Linked DNA regions of Streptomonospora nanhaiensis. The protein of the gene in region 2 interacts with the protein of the main gene of each other region in a pairwise test. Links are inferred from orthologs where the notes say so. Each region holds a gene or a part of one and is shown on either strand. Other genes may lie near its edges.

Evidence for each region.
Region 1: the proteins of HNR12_RS16345 (region 2) and def interact in binary tests that used the Escherichia coli proteins (3 or more experiments, as listed by UniProt). The link is inferred for Streptomonospora nanhaiensis from one-to-one orthologs.

Annotation. Positions count from the first base shown.
Region 1 is NZ_JACCFO010000001.1:581,995-589,346, reverse strand. Bases 2,869-5,738 are described here. They hold def (peptide deformylase), read right to left. Parts: upstream 4,721-5,738; coding sequence 4,016-4,720; downstream 2,869-4,015. Other genes in these bases: HNR12_RS02355 (SMI1/KNR4 family protein), read right to left, coding at 5,719-5,738; HNR12_RS02360 (hypothetical protein), read left to right, coding at 5,245-5,583; HNR12_RS02365 (winged helix-turn-helix transcriptional regulator), read right to left, coding at 4,889-5,068; HNR12_RS02375 (class I SAM-dependent methyltransferase), read left to right, coding at 3,148-3,996; HNR12_RS02380 (YdcF family protein), read left to right, coding at 2,869-3,081. Outside these bases: HNR12_RS02390 (MFS transporter), read left to right, coding at 1-1,289; HNR12_RS02385 (exonuclease domain-containing protein), read right to left, coding at 1,258-2,217; more of HNR12_RS02380, read left to right, coding at 2,362-2,868; more of HNR12_RS02355, read right to left, coding at 5,739-6,162; HNR12_RS02350 (SRPBCC domain-containing protein), read right to left, coding at 6,475-6,900; HNR12_RS02345 (CGNR zinc finger domain-containing protein), read left to right, coding at 6,991-7,352. UniProt on the Escherichia coli protein: Removes the formyl group from the N-terminal Met of newly synthesized proteins. Requires at least a dipeptide for an efficient rate of reaction. N-terminal L-methionine is a prerequisite for activity but the enzyme has broad specificity at other positions.
Region 2 is NZ_JACCFO010000001.1:3,722,212-3,729,693, reverse strand. What follows is about bases 3,144-6,143. They hold HNR12_RS16345 (aspartate-semialdehyde dehydrogenase), read left to right. Parts: upstream 3,144-4,112; coding sequence 4,113-5,174; downstream 5,175-6,143. Other genes in these bases: HNR12_RS16335 (GntR family transcriptional regulator), read right to left, coding at 5,721-6,143; HNR12_RS28550 (hypothetical protein), read right to left, coding at 5,242-5,661; HNR12_RS16350 (aspartate kinase), read left to right, coding at 3,144-4,116. Outside these bases: HNR12_RS16370 (DNA polymerase III subunit gamma and tau), read left to right, coding at 1-381; HNR12_RS16365 (YbaB/EbfC family nucleoid-associated protein), read left to right, coding at 683-1,027; HNR12_RS16360 (DUF6882 domain-containing protein), read right to left, coding at 1,091-1,822; recombination mediator RecR, read left to right, coding at 2,004-2,603; more of HNR12_RS16350, read left to right, coding at 2,845-3,143; more of HNR12_RS16335, read right to left, coding at 6,144-6,452; HNR12_RS16330 (S9 family peptidase), read right to left, coding at 6,455-7,482.

The DNA.
Region 1 (7,352 bases), 3.1 Mb from region 2 along the record:
CCCTCAGCGCCCGGGTGGACCGCAAGCACCTGCTCATCGGGCTGGCGGCGATGTTCACCCTGGGCAACCTCGCCTCGGCGCTGGCGCCCAGCTTCGGGGTGCTGCTGGCCGCCCGCGTGGCCACCGCCCTGCCCCACGGCACCTTCTTCGGGGTCGGCGCGGTGCTGTCGGCCGCGCTGGTGCCCTTCAACAAGCGCTCCCAGGCGGTGGCGCTGATGATCGCCGGGCTGACCGTGGCCAACATCGTGGGCGTTCCGCTGGGCACCATGGCCGCCCAGCAGTTCGGCTGGCGCGCCGCCTTCGCCCTCGTGGCCGGGGTGGGCGTGCTCACCGTGGTGGCCATCGCCGTGCTCGTGCCCAACCAGCGGCCCGCGCCCGGGGCCTCGATGCGCTCGGAGTTCGGGGCGCTGGCGCGCGGCCAGGTGTGGCTGGCGCTGGCGGTGGGCGCCCTGGGCTTCGGCGGCATGTTCGCCTCCTACAGCTACATCTCGCCCATGATGACCGAGGTCGCCGGGCTGCCGCTGGGCGCGGTGCCCTACGTGCTGGCCCTCTACGGGGTGGGGATGACCTGCGGCACCCTGGCCGGGGGCCGGGCGGCCGACCGCGCGCTGATGCCCACCATGTACCTGGCCATGGGCGCGATGACGCTGGCGCTGCTCCTGCTGCACCTGCTGGCGGCCTCGCCGGTGGGTGCGGTGGCCATGGTGTTCCTGCTCGGGTTCACCAGCAGCGCCCTGGTGCCCTCGCTGCAGACGCGGCTGATGGACAAGGCCCAGGACGCCCCCTCCCTGGCGGCCGCCCTCAACCACTCCGCGCTCAACTTCGCCAACGCCAGCGGCGCGTGGCTGGGCGGCCTGGTGATCGCGGCCGGCCACGGGTTCGCCGCGCCCAGCCTGCTGGGCGCGGGCCTGGGCGTGGTGGGTCTGGCCCTGGTGACGGCCTCGGGGCTGGGCGACCGCCGGGCGGCCCGGCGCGCCGTGCTCACCCGGCCGCTGCCGCGGGGAACCGCCGGTGCGAGGGCGAAGAGGGCCGAAACAAGGGCCAATCAGGGGCGGTGGCCCCCTCGCAGGCATGGAAAAGACGCCCCGAAAGCGGCATTGGCCCGGTCGCGCGCGGGGGCGGGGCGCCTGTGCTCTACCCCGCGCCCACGGCGCGCAAACACCCCGCCCGACGGCTGGGGAGCGGGGGCGCGGGGTGAGGACGCAACTCCGGCGGCACGCCCGGCCCCGGCGGGGACGCGGGGCGTGCGGTGCGGGCTCAGCCGCCGGCCAGGGCCAGGCGCGCGGTGAACTCGCGCTCGCCGATGATCTCGATGGCCTGGCCGCGGGCGCGGTAGTCCTCGGCGCGGCGCTGCTTGGCGGTGGGGGCGCCGGCGGTGGAGTCAGCCACCACCAGCACGTCGGTGGCGCGGGTGACGTTCTTGGCCGGATGCCCGCCGGCCTCGGCGATGCGCCGCCAGGCGTCGGGCTTGGGGATCCCGTCGAGGTCGCCGCTGATGCACACGGTGCGGCCGTAGAAGGGGCCGGAGGGGTCGGCGCCGGGGTCGGCCTCGGGCAGCTCGGCGCGCGACGCCTCCTGCCAGGCGGCGAACCGGTCGCCGGCGCGGCTCCCGCCGGAGGGCGCGGCGGGGCGCGGGTCGCGCCCTCCGGCCAGCCGCTGCAGCGGCCAGTTCAGCGCCGCGGCCAGCGCCCCCAGCGAGGCGGCGGCGGTGGCCTCCATGGCGGCCAGCACGATGCGGGCGGCGGCCTCGGCGTCGGCGTCGGCGCGGTGGTGGCGCCCGGCCATGTCCCAGCCGATGCGCCCGCACACCGTCGGCAGCCGGTGGTCGGGCAGCTCAGCCCAGGCGCGGCGGGCCAGTGCCAGCGTGCAGGCGTAGGAGAGGGCGGGGCGGGCCAGCCCGGTGTGGGCGCAGGCCGCCCGCAGCACGCCCACGTCGAACGCGGCGTTGTGGGCCACCAGCGGGTCGTCGCCGGCCAGGGCCGTGATGCGCTCCAGCACCTCGGGCCACTGCGGGGCGCGGGCGACGTCGGCGGCCCTGATGCCGTGGACGGCGGTGTGGCGGGGCGAGAAGAACCGCACCGGCTCGGGCGGGCGCACCAGGGTGGAGTAGCGCTCCACCACGGCGCCGTCGACCACCCGCACCAGCCCCACGGCGCACACGCTGCCGCGGTCGGGGTTGGCCGTCTCGAAGTCCACGGCGGTCCAGGCCCGGCTCATTGGGATGCGCCCCTCTCCTGCCGCGCGGCCCCCGCTGCCCGGCGCCGCCGCAGCAGGCAGACTACCGCCGCCGGCCCACCCGGTGGGCCCGAACCGGCCACGCCGCCGCGCATCCGCCGCGCCGCACACCCTAGGCTGGCGGGCGTGAGCGAGGTGCTGCGGGAGCTGGACGGCGAGGCCCACACCCTGGCGCGCGTGCTGTGGGACTTCCACACCCGCCCGGCGCGCCAACCCGAGCCGGGCGCCGGCCACGACCTGATCCTGGTGCTGGGCAGCCACGACGTGCGCGTGGCCGCCCACGCCGCGCGGCTGTGGCAGCGGGGGACGGCCCCGCTGGTGGTGATCTCCGGCGACCGGGGCCGGCGCACCGGCGGCGACGGGCGCACCCCGCGCTGGGAGCGCCCCGAGGCCCACGTCTTCGCCGACGCCGCCCGCGCCGCCGCGCCCATCCCCGACTCCGCGCTGCTGCTGGAGACCGGCGCCACCAACACCGGGGAGAACTTCACCCGCAGCCGCGCCCTGGTGGAGGCCGCCCAGATCCCGGTGCGCGCCGCCGTGGTGACGGCCAAGCCCTACATGGCCCAGCGGGCGCTGGCCACCGCCGCCGTGCACTGGCCCTCACCGCGCTGGACCTTCGCCTGCTTTCCCGGCGGCTACACCGGCTACTGCGCCGACCCCGGCCACACCGCCGAGGAGTTGGCGCACTTCCTGGTGGGCGACCTGCAGCGCCTGGCCGTCTACGCCCGCCGCGGCTGGAGCGCGCCCGTGGAGGTGCCCGAGGAGGCGTGGCGGGCCGCCGAGCGCCTGGCCGCGCTCGGGTTCACCCACCACCTCGTCCCCGGCGAACCCCTGCGCCCGGCCTGACCGCCCGCGCCCGGCGGCCGCCCAGGCGCGGTTTCCGGTGCGGCGCGGACGGGCACAGCCCCTGTCGTGGAACCCGACCCCCCGCGCGCCGCCCGGCGCGACGAGGGCGCCGCCGCGCGGCAGGCCCTCCGCTCGGCCATGTACGGCGCCAACGATTTGTCCTCGCTGACCCTGTTCTCCGGCGGCTTCATCAACTTCGGCTACTGGGCCGACCCGCCCGGCGGGCCCCACTCCACGCCCACAACGGCCGAGCGCACCGCCAGCCAGCAGGAGATGTACCGCCAGGTCGCCCGCCGCGCGCACCTGGGACCGGGCCGGCGCGCGGCCGAGGTGGGCTGCGGGCTGGGGGTGGGCGCCGCGCTGGTGGCCGAGGAGTTCGCCCCGGCCGCGCTGGTGGCCCTGGACCTCTCCCCCGAGCAGCTGGACCGGGCGCGCCGGCGGGTGCCCCACGCCCGCCCGGGCGCGGCGGCGCCGCTGCGCTTCGCGCGGGCCGACGCCGCCCGCCTGCCCCTGGCCGACTCCGCCCTGGACGCCGTGTACTCGGTGGAGGCCGCCCAGCACTTCGAGGACCTGCCGGCGTTCGCCGCCGAAGCCCACCGCGTGCTGCGCCCCGGGGGCCGCCTGGCGGTGGCGGTCTTCTTCCTCACCGCCGAGTCGGCCCGGGCGCGGGCCACCGCCCTGCTGGAGACCTTCGGCAACGGCGTGGACGTGGTGGTGGCCGTCGACGACTTCACCGCCGTGCTGCGCGGCGCCGGGTTCGCCGACGCCGCCGCGGAGTCGGTGGGCCCCCGCGTGTGGCGCCGCTTCGACGCCTGGATCGCCCAGACCGAGTACCGCGACGTGTGGAGCCGCAACTGGCTGCGCGCCTACGAGGAGGGCCTGGTCGACTACTACATCGCCACCGCCACCCGCTGAGGCCGCAGCACCGGCGCGCTCAGGACTCGGCGGCGGAGGCCCCGGCGGCGGCCTGCTGCTCGGCGAGCTTGGCGGCGTTGGCCTCGCGCCGGGCGAACACCTCCTCGCGCATCTCCTCCATCTGCTTGAGGACCTTGCGGCGCGGGCGCTTGCCGAGGCGGTCGATGTAGAGGCGGCCCAGGGTGTGGTCGGTCTCGTGCTGCAGGCAGCGCGCGAAGTAGCCGGTGCCCTCGACCTCCACGGGGTTGCCGTCGCGGTCGAACCCGCGCACCGCGGCGTACTCGGCGCGGGGGACCTCGGCGTGGGGTCCGGGCACCGACAGGCAGCCCTCGTTGTCGACCACCAGGGGGCTGTCCTCGGGGTCGCGCTCGGCCAGCACGGGGTTGCACACGTGGCCCACGTGGCGCACGCCGTCGTCGTCGTGGCAGTCGTAGACGAACAGCCGCAGGTCCACACCGACCTGGTTGGCGGCCAGCCCCACGCCCTCGGCGACGTACATCGTGGCGAACATGTCGTCCACGAGCGCGGCGAGTTCGGGGGTGCCGAACTGCTCGGGGGCGACGTCGCGGTTGCGCCGGTGCAGCACATCCTCGCCCACGACCGTGATGGCGCGCGACCGCCCGCGCATGGCCTCGGGCGCCATCTCGGGGAAGGACTCGACGGGCTCGCCCTGGACGCGCACGCGCTGGTCGGCGGGCTCCTGGGGGATGGAGGGCTCAGGCATGGTGGTGTGAATCTCGCTCTTGGGGCCGGCTGCGGTGTGCTCTGCGCCACCCCGGCTGCCCGGGGCGGCCTTCGCAAAATAGCACAAAGTCGCAGGTCAAACCGATTCCGTAAGACCGCCCCGCGGCGGGCCGGCTGGCGCGGGCCATGACGTCGGCGGCGCCGACGGTCATCGGATCCCGCTGTCGGGATACCGCGCGTCGTAAGCCCGGCGGGCGTGGGCGATGGCGTCTCGGTGCTCGAGCGACCACTCGGCCATTGCCCTGACGAGGTGGGGCAGGCTCGCGCCGGTCTCGGTGAGTCGGTAGTCGACCTGGGCGGGCACAGTGGGGTAGACGGTCCGCAGCACCAGCCCGTCGGGTTCCAGCCGGCGCACGGTCAGCGTCAGCAGCGGCGGGGTCGTCGAAGTCCAGGCGGCGCTGCCCTGCGGCGGGTGTTCGGCTGCCGCCGAGGGCGGGCACCACTCGTGATCGTCGAGCTCGCGAACGGCGCGCGGCGCTTCCGGCAGCTCCAGCGCGGCGCGAATTGGCCGCGGCCGCGGCCATCGTCGCCGGCGACCCGACCGCGCACGCCGCCACGACCTACGACCTGGTCGGCGACCCGGTCACCGCCGGTGACGTCGCCGAGCGCCTCGCCGTCGCCCACCGGGCGATCGGGCTCGGCGACTACCGCGCCCGGCTCCTCGCCGACGGCGCGCTGCCGCCGTTCCAGCCGCCGATGCTCGCCTCGATCGCCACCAGCGTGCGCCACGGGTTCCTCCGCAACTCCAGCCCCGATCTCGCGGAACTGCTCGACCGGCCGCTCACCGACGCGCTGGCGGTTGCGGCGGGCACCGCGGCCGCGATGCGCCCCGGCGCACGCTGACGCCAACGGTCCACCGCAACGCGCCGCCGTCTCTGGAAGGTCCTCGGCGGCGGGTCGGACGCCGCCCTCCCCCTCCCCCGCGCACGTGGCCGCTGAGACGCGCGTTACCCCATCGGCTGTGGCCTCATCGTGGGGTTAGCGGAACCAGCCGTTGCCCTGGGTCAGGCAGCGCACCAGGTAGTCGCGCAGGGAGACCGCGACCAGGCGGCGGCGGTCGGTCTCGTGGTCCCACACCACGATCCCGGGGCCGTAGTCGGTGTGGACGTAGGCGAACTGCGGGCCCATGTCGGAGTCGCCGAAGAAGATCATCTCGTCGAAGGGGGCGTACAGCTCCAGGTAGTCGGGCTCGCCGCGTATGGCGAGGTTGTCCTCCACCAGCCGCTCGGCCGTCCACACCACCGCGTCGCCGTACTCGTTGTACACCCCGTCGCACTCGCGCAGCAGCGAGGCCAGCTCGAAGGGCAGGGGCAGGGCCAGCGCCTTCTCGATCTCGGCGACGGCGGCCTCCTCGGCCGGGTCGGCCAGTTCGGCCTCCGGGTACAGTTCACGGATCAGTTCACGCCACACACTGTGAATCATCACAGGTTGCGGCATTGCACGGGAAACCGGAGACCGCGAGTCTCGCGAATTCGGCGCGGATCGGCGCCGCGCGCAGCGCGCCCACGTCCGCCGGGGCGGGACCGATCGCCCGGCGCGGGCGGGAATAGCCGCCGGTCGGCGGGGTGTTGTGCGGGGTGCGGGCCGGTGCGGTAGAAAGTGTCCCCCGGGCTCCACACAATGCCTTCGCGGAATACCGCGTCCGCGGGCCGGGTCACCCGGCCGCGCGGACGGCCCACGGAGCCGCGTTGTGCCCTGCGCCGTGAGGCGACCGCCGCACCGGCCCGCACCGCCTCAGCCGCCGGCGCCCGCAGCCGTGCGGGCGGCCTCCTCCACCAGGCCAACCAGCCGGTGGGCCACCCCGCGCCAGTGGGCGCGGCGCCGCTCGCGCTCCCGCGGCGACTCCAGGCCCTCCTCGTGCAGCACCATGACCGTGCGCGCGCCCCGCCGCGCCACGGCGACCTGCTGGGTGGTGGTGCGCCCGTCGGGCCGGCGGCGGCGCACCCGGATCCGCTCGCCGCGCCCCAGGCCGCGCACCTCGCCGGTGGAGCCGTCGGCGGCGGAGAAGACCGCGCCGACCTCCAGGTCCACCCGGGCGCCCTCGCCCAGCCAGCACTCCTGCCCCCGCGCACCCGCCAGCACGCCCAGCACGGCTTCGGGCGGCGCGTCCAGGGTGGTGGACACGCCGATCTGGTACCCCGCGTCGCGCGTCCTGCCCACAGGCGCCATGGTGCTTCCCCCTCCTTGCGGCCGCGGCGCGCAGCACCTCTACCGCCTTAACCGGTTACCGACACCGACTATAGTGGTTACATGGCCGCGGGCATACTCCTCACCTCCCCCCAAGGGCAGCGCCACCGCTTCGACGCCGGCACGCTGTTCCTGGAGATCCTGCTCACCGGGGGCCCGGGCCCCTACGAGCGCTACGAGATCCTGCACAGCCCCGCCGACCTCGCCGCCTGGCTGCCCCGCAGCCGCCTGGGCGCCCCGGTGCGCCTGGCACCGGCCCACCTGCGCATCAGCCCCATGGAGCTGCGCGAGGTCAAGCGGCTGCGCGACACCCTGCACCCGCTGGCGCGCGACCTGGCCGCGGGCCGCCCGGCGCGCCCCGAACACCTGCGCGCCCTCAACGACGCCGCCGGGGCCGCCCCCCGCCCCCGCATCGACCCGGCCAC
Region 2 (7,482 bases):
CCCGCCGGATGGGACACCCCGCCCGAGCCCGACCCCGCGCCCCCGGCGCCCACCCGGCCCGCGCCCGAACCCGGCGCCCCCGGCGGCCCGTCCGCCGCGCAGCGGCCGCCCGGCCCGCCCGCGGCGCCGCACCAGCAGGAGCCGCCGCCCGACCCCTACGAGGACGCGGCCGCCCCGCCGCCCGACGACTCCGACTTCGGTGCCTCCACCGGGCCCGACCCCGGGGCCGGCCGGCCCACCGCTGCGGCCTCGGCCGCGCCGGCGGAGCCGCGGGCCGCCGATTCCGCGGGACCGGGCGGGCGGAGCATGTCGGGCTTCGCGCTGATCGAGACCGAACTGGGCGGCAAGATCATCAACGAGATCGACCACACCGCGTCCTGACACATCCGCCGGCTCCGGGGTGCCCCGGACGCGGTGCGCTGTCGACTCGGCGGCATGTCGGTCCGCCGACACGTCGCCGAATCCCCCTGGCGCCGCCCGCCGCGCCCGCCTCCGACGCGCCCGAGGCCGCGGCCGGTCCGGCGCGGCGCCGGCCCGCACACCCCGCCGTGGCGCCGTGTCCGCCGTGCGCGAAGTCGCGTTCTTCGGCTGTGGACGCGCGCGGCCGCCTCCGCCGCGAGCGGATACGCTCGCAGGGACGGACACGCAGGCAAGGAGAATCGCAGTGAACCCTGGCGGCGGAATGGACATGCAGGCCCTGCTGCAGCAGGCCCAGCAGATGCAGCAGCAGCTCATGGAGGCCCAGCAGCAGCTCGACGAAGCCCAGGTCGAGGGCACCTCCGGCGGCGGTCTGGTCAAGGTCACCGTCAACGGCCGCGGCGCGGTCGAGGAGATCGTCATCGACCCCCGCGCGATCGACCCCGCCGACCCCGAGGACACCGCGCAGACGGTCGCCGACCTCGTGCTGGCCGCCATCCGCGACGCCGAGTCCTCGGTCGAGGAGCTCCAGCAGGAGAAGATGGGCCCGCTGGCCGAGGGCCTCGGCGGCGGCATGCCCGGCGGCATGCCGGGCCTCCCGGGCTTCTAGCTCCGGCCCCGCCCGCGGGCGCGGGCGGGCCCGGCCCCCCGCCCGCGGGCCCCGCCGGCGCGGTCAGCTCGGGGTGTTCTGCACCGACAGGTGCGCCAGGGCGCGGTGCTCGTTGAACTCCGCGGTCACCGTGCACTCCGGCCGCACGCCCCGCAGCGCCTGCTCGCCCGTGCGCTCCACGGTGAACCCGTGCCGCGCCAGGTAGCCGTGCACGGTCCCGGGCTGGTCGAAGGGGAAGATCTCGATGCCCTGCATGATCCGGCGGGGCAGCGTGACCAGGTCGAACTCCGCGCGCGGGATCACGTCGTCCACCACCATCATCGCGAACCGCGCGCCGGTGTTGGCGGTCACGCTGGCGTAGCCGTAGCCCGACAGCGTGCCCGTGGCCGCCAGGCACAGCCGCTCGGCGGCCATGCGCGGGTCGGCGAAGTCGCCGCACTCCAGCCGGGGCGTCACCAGTTCGGGGATGTCGTACTGCTGGCCGAACTCCCGCAGCGCGATCGACGCCGCCAGCCGCGGCGAGCCCGGCGGGTGCATGTGCGGGTTGGCCCACGCCCACACCCAGCTGCCGTCGGTGCCGAACGTCCCCAGCGGCGCCACGCGCACGGTCTTGTCGCCCTGGCGGAACGTGCTCGCCTCGACGTCGACGTGCCAGTCGCCCGTGGGGTGGTGGGTGTTGTACGTCTCCGTCTGCTCGGCCGCCCAGGCGGAGTAGGCGGCGCCGGCCCGCTCCATGGCGGGGCTGAACCACCGCCGCGGTTCCTGCGGGGGCTGGTCCTGCGTCGGCTCGGTCATGGTGGCCGGGTCCCTTCTGTCGCCGTCTGACGTGTGTTCCGACGCCGCGCGGCGCCGTCCGGATCCCGCGGCGCGCCGTCGAATCCGGGGCGGGCCGTCCCGATACCGCGGCCCGGGTGGCGCCACCGCGCCGCCGTCTCGGCTACGGTGGTAGGCAGTTGCGGACACACACGGGTGGGCGATGTACGAGGGCGCGGTCCAGAACCTGATCGACGAGTTGGGGCGGTTGCCCGGCGTCGGCCCCAAGAGTGCCCAGCGCATCGCCTTCCACCTGCTCGCCGCCGAGACCGCCGACGTCAAGCGGCTGGCCAACGCGCTGATCGAGGTCAAGGAGCGGGTGCGGTTCTGCTCGGTGTGCGGCAACGTCGCCGAGGAGAGCGAGTGCCGCATCTGCCGCGACCCCCGCCGCGACGCCGCCGTCATCTGCGTGGTGGAGGAGTCCAAGGACGTGGTCGCCATCGAGCGCACCCGCGAGTTCCGCGGCCGCTACCACGTGCTCGGCGGCGCCATCAGCCCGATCGAGGGCGTCGGCCCCGACGACCTCCGCATCAAGGAGCTGATGACCCGGCTCGCCGACGGCCAGATCACCGAGCTGATCCTGGCGACCGACCCCAACCTTGAGGGGGAGGCCACCGCCACCTACCTCGCGCGCCTGGTCAAACCCATGGGGCTGAAAGTCACCCGGCTGGCGAGCGGCCTGCCCGTGGGCGGCGACCTGGAGTACGCCGACGAGGTCACCCTGGGCCGCGCCTTCGAGGGGCGCCGCAGTCTGGAGTTCTAGCTCCCGACACGCCGATACGCCCGGCCGGCGGCTCTTCGGCCCCGCCGTCGCCGCAGGCGGCGCCGCGAGTTCGCGTCCGGGGGGAGTACTCCGCCGCGTTCGGGGTACACCCCCGCCTCGGTGCCGGCCTCGCCCTCGCCCTCGGCGGCGCAGCGCCGCAGGTGAGACGGCATACCGACCGTTCCGCTGACTACACTTCCTGATTGATTACCGTGATCCCAACCCCTCAGGAGCAACGACCGTGGCTCTGATCGTGCAGAAGTACGGTGGGTCTTCCGTCGCAGACGCGGAGGCCATCAAGCGAGTGGCCCAACGGATCGTCGCTCAGAAAAAGGCGGGTTACGACGTGGTCGTCGTGGTCTCGGCCATGGGCGACACCACCGACGAACTCCTCGACCTCGCCGAGCAGGTCTCGCCGCTGCCGCCCGGCCGCGAACTCGACATGCTGCTCACCTCGGGCGAGCGGATCTCCATGGCGCTGGTCGCCATGGCCATCGGCAACCTCGGCTACGAGGCCCGCTCGTTCACCGGTTCGCAGGCCGGAGTGATCACCACGTCGCTCCACGGCAACGCCAAGATCATCGACGTCACGCCCGGACGCATCCAGGAGGCGCTCGACGAGGGCTCCATCTGCATCGTCGCCGGCTTCCAGGGCGTCTCCCAGGACAGCAAGGACATCACGACCCTGGGCCGAGGCGGCTCCGACACCACCGCCGTCGCCCTCGCCGCGGCGCTGAACGCCGACGCCTGCGAGATCTACAGCGACGTCGACGGCGTGTTCACCGCCGACCCGCGGATCGTGCCCACCGCCCGGCGCATCCCCAAGATCTCCTACGAGGAGATGCTGGAGATGGCCGCCAGCGGCACCAAGATCCTGCACCTGCGCTGCGTGGAGTACGCGCGGCGCTACGGAATCCCGCTGCATGTCCGCTCGTCGTTCAGTCAGAAGCCCGGAACCTGGGTCGTCTCGGAAGTTGAGGAAGCCGAAGGCATGGAACAACCGATCATCTCCGGAGTCGCGCACGACCGGAGCGAGGCCAAGATCACGGTCGTGGGCGTCCCCGACAAGGTCGGCGAGGCGGCGGCGATCTTCGCGGCGCTGGCCGACGCCGAGATCAACATCGACATGATCGTGCAGAACGTGTCGGCGGCCTCCACCTCGCGCACCGACATCTCCTTCACGGTCCCCATGGACGCCGGCCAGACCGCGCTGGCCGCGCTGAAGAAGATCCAGGACGAGGTCGGCTTCGAGGCGCTGCGCTACGACGACCAGATCGGCAAGGTCTCGCTGGTGGGCGCGGGCATGCGCTCCTACCCCGGTGTCACCGCGCGGTTCTTCGACGCGCTCGCCCGGTCGGGCACCAACATCGAGATGATCTCCACGTCCGAGATCCGCATCTCGGTCGTCGTGGAGCAGGACCAGATCGACACCGCGGTCGCCGCGGCCCACACCGAGTTCCAGCTGGACGCCGCCCAGGTCGAGGCGGTCGTGTACGGAGGTACCGGACGATGAGCGAACGCCTTCCCACCCTGGCCGTCGTGGGCGCCACCGGCGCCGTCGGCACCGTCATGCTCGACATCCTCTCCACCCGCGAGAACGTCTGGGGCGAGATCCGGCTGGTGGCCTCGCCGCGCTCGGCCGGCAAGCGGCTGACCGTCCGCGGCGAGGAGATCGAGGTCCAGGCCCTGGCACCGGAGGTCTTCGACGGTGTCGACGTCGCCATGTTCGACGTCCCCGACGAGGTCTCCAAGGAGTGGGCGCCCGTCGCCGCCGCGCGCGGCGCGGTGGCCGTGGACAACTCCGGCGCGTTCCGCATGGAGCCCGACGTCCCGCTCGTGGTGCCCGAGGTCAACGCCGACCAGGCGCGCAACCGCCCGCGCGGCATCATCAGCAACCCCAACTGCACCACCCTGTCGATGATCGTGGCCATCGGGGCGCTGCACCGCGCCTACGGCCTCACCGACCTCGTGGTGGCCTCCTACCAGGCCGCCTCGGGCGCCGGCCAGGAGGGCATCGACACCCTGCGCGACCAGATCGAGAAGGCCGCCGGCGACCGCACCCTGGGCAGCCGGGCCGGCGACGTCCGCGCCGCCGTGGGCGAACTCGGGCCGTTCCCCGCGCCGCTGGCCATGAACGTCGTGCCGTGGGCGGGCTCGCTGAAGGAGGACGGCTACGCCTCCGAGGAGCTGAAGGTCCGCAACGAGTCCCGCAAGATCCTCGGCCTGCCCGACCTCCGGGTCGCCGCCACGTGCGTGCGCGTGCCGGTGGTCACCACCCACTCCCTGGCGGTGCACGCCACCTTCGCCGAGGAGGTCGACGCCCAGGCCGCCCGCGAGCTGCTGGCGTCGGCGCCGGGCGTGGTGGTCCAGGACGACCCCGCGCGCGGGGAGTTCCCCACCCCGGCCGACGTCGTGGGCACCGACCCCACGTGGGTGGGCCGGATCCGCCGGTCCATCGACGACCCGCGGTCGCTGGACCTGTTCCTGTGCGGCGACAACCTGCGCAAGGGCGCCGCGCTGAACACCGCCCAGATCGCCGAACTGGTGGCCGCGGAGTTCACCCGCTCCTAGCCGTCCCGGCTCCCGGCGGCCGTCCGGCCCGCACCCGCGGGCCGGACGGCCGCCTTTCGCATGGGCCTCAGCGCCGCGCGGGCGCGCGCGGGGTGGCGGGGGCCGACGGGGACGCCGGGCGCGCCAGCGCGCCGATCGCGTCGACGTCGCGCGTGGTCAGCGCCTTGGCCGGGGGCACGCCGGTGCGTTCGGCCGCCGCCAGCCGCTCCCGGACCTCCCGCAGCGTGCGGGGGCGCCACCCGGGGCCGCCGCAGCAGGAGGAGCGGAAGGTCACTCCGGCCTCCAGCAGCAGGGTCAGCACCCGCCAGCCCTCGTGGTCGGTGGCGCGGGGGACCTCAAGGTCCTGCCCGGCGTTGAGCATGGCGCGCCCGCAGCGGGGGCAATCGGTGGTGCCGTCGGGGCGCACGGCCCAGGCCCGCCGCTTGACCGCGAAGCGGCAGGGCGGGCACACGTAATGCAGCCCCAGCACCATGGAACGTTCGCACACGTCTGCCAGGGTCGCAGCCGGACCGGCCGGGGGCAAGCGGGTTCCGCCTGCCCCGGCCGCTATCGGGGCTTCTTGGGCGCGCGCGCCAGGCTGAGCCGGTAGAGCAGTCGGCAGTGGTCGACCGAGCCCACCAGGTCGGAGGTCTCGACCGGGCGCCGCCCGCTGTAGTGGGTGCGCTCCACCACCAGCACCGGCAGCCCCGGCGCCAGGTGCAGCAGGCTGGACTCCGGTTCGCGCAGCGGGCGCACGCCGACCTCCTCGACCACGCGGTCGATGATGACCCCGGCGGCGCCCAACCGCTGCAGCACGCTGGTGCCGGGCTCGGAGTCGGCGGGGGTGCGCAGGGTGCCCTGGGTCAGCGCCGCCGGTTCCCACGCGGTGTGCAGCGCCACCGGCGCGCCGTCGGACAGGCCCAGGCAGCGGGTGCGGAACACCCGCTCGCCGTCGCGCACGCCCAGCCGGCGGGCCACCGCCCCGCACACCGCGTCGGTCTGGGTGCCCAGGTCGGAGCGCTCCAGCGGGTCCACACCCGAGCCGGAGGTGCGGTCGGTGCGGGAGAACCGGTGGATCTGGGGGACGGGGCGGACGTAGTAGCCGGAGCCGGGGCGGGCCTCGACCAGCCCCTCGCTGACCAGGAGCCGCAGCGCGTGCCGGGACACCTGCTCGCTGACGTCGTAGGTGCGGGCCAGCCGGGAGCGCGACGGCAGCCGGGTCCCGGGCTCGAGTTCGCCGTTGAGGATGGGCCGGCGCAGCCGGTCGGCCACCCACAGGTAGCGGGGTCGCCCGTCCATGGCTACGACGCTCCCGCTGCCGCGCCCTCCCCTGCGGTGACTCTCAGCGCGAAGTCGAGTTCGGCGGCCATCTGGCGGATGCGCTCGTCGACCACGAAGGATCCGTGGCCCGCGTCGAATCGGTACACCTCGTGCTCCTTGCCGAGTGCCGCCAGCCGGTCGAGGTAGGTGTCGACCTGGCGGATCGGGCAGCGGGGATCGTTCTCGCCGGCCAGGACCAGCACCGGTGCGCGCAGCGCCGCCGCGTAGGTGATGGGGGAGGAGCGGCGGTAGCGGTCGGGGACCTGGTCGGGCGCGCCGCCGAACAGGGCGCGGTCGAACGAGCGCAGCGCCTCCATCTCGTCGGCGTAGGCGGTGGCGTAGTCGGCGATGGGCACCGCGGCGATCCCGGCGCTCCAGTCGTGGGGGTGGCGGCCCAGCGCGAGCAGCGCGAGGTAGCCGCCCCAGGAGCCGCCCTCGACGACGAGGCGGTCGGGGTCGGCCAGGCCGGTGGTGACGGCCCAGTCGCGGACGGCCGTGACGTCCTCCAGTTCGGTGAGGCCCACCCGGCCCTCCAGGGCGTCGCGCCAGGCGGCGCCGTAGCCGGTGGAGCCGCGGTAGTTGACCCGCACCACCGCGAAGCCGTGGTCGACCCAGGCCGCCACGGCGGGGTCGAAGGAGTCGCGGTCCTGCACCTGGGGGCCGCCGTGCAGGCAGAACACCGTGGGATAGGGGGCCGTGCCGGTCGCGGGCCGCGAGACGAGGGCGTGCACCGTGCCGCCCGGGCCCTCGACGAAGGCGTCCTCGGCGGGCACCGAGGGCGGCGCCTGCGGGCCGTCGGCGCGCAGGACGACCGAGCCCGAGGTGTCGCGCACGACCGGCGGGTGGGCCGCGCTCGACCACGCGTACTCCACCGTGCCGTCGGGCCGCTCGGCGGCGGCTGAGACCACGCCCTCGGGGACGTCCAGCCGGGTCAGGGACTCGGTGCCGAGGTCGTAGCGGTACAGCGCGGTGCGGCCCCGCGCCTCCTCGGTGACCAGCAGCGCGCCCG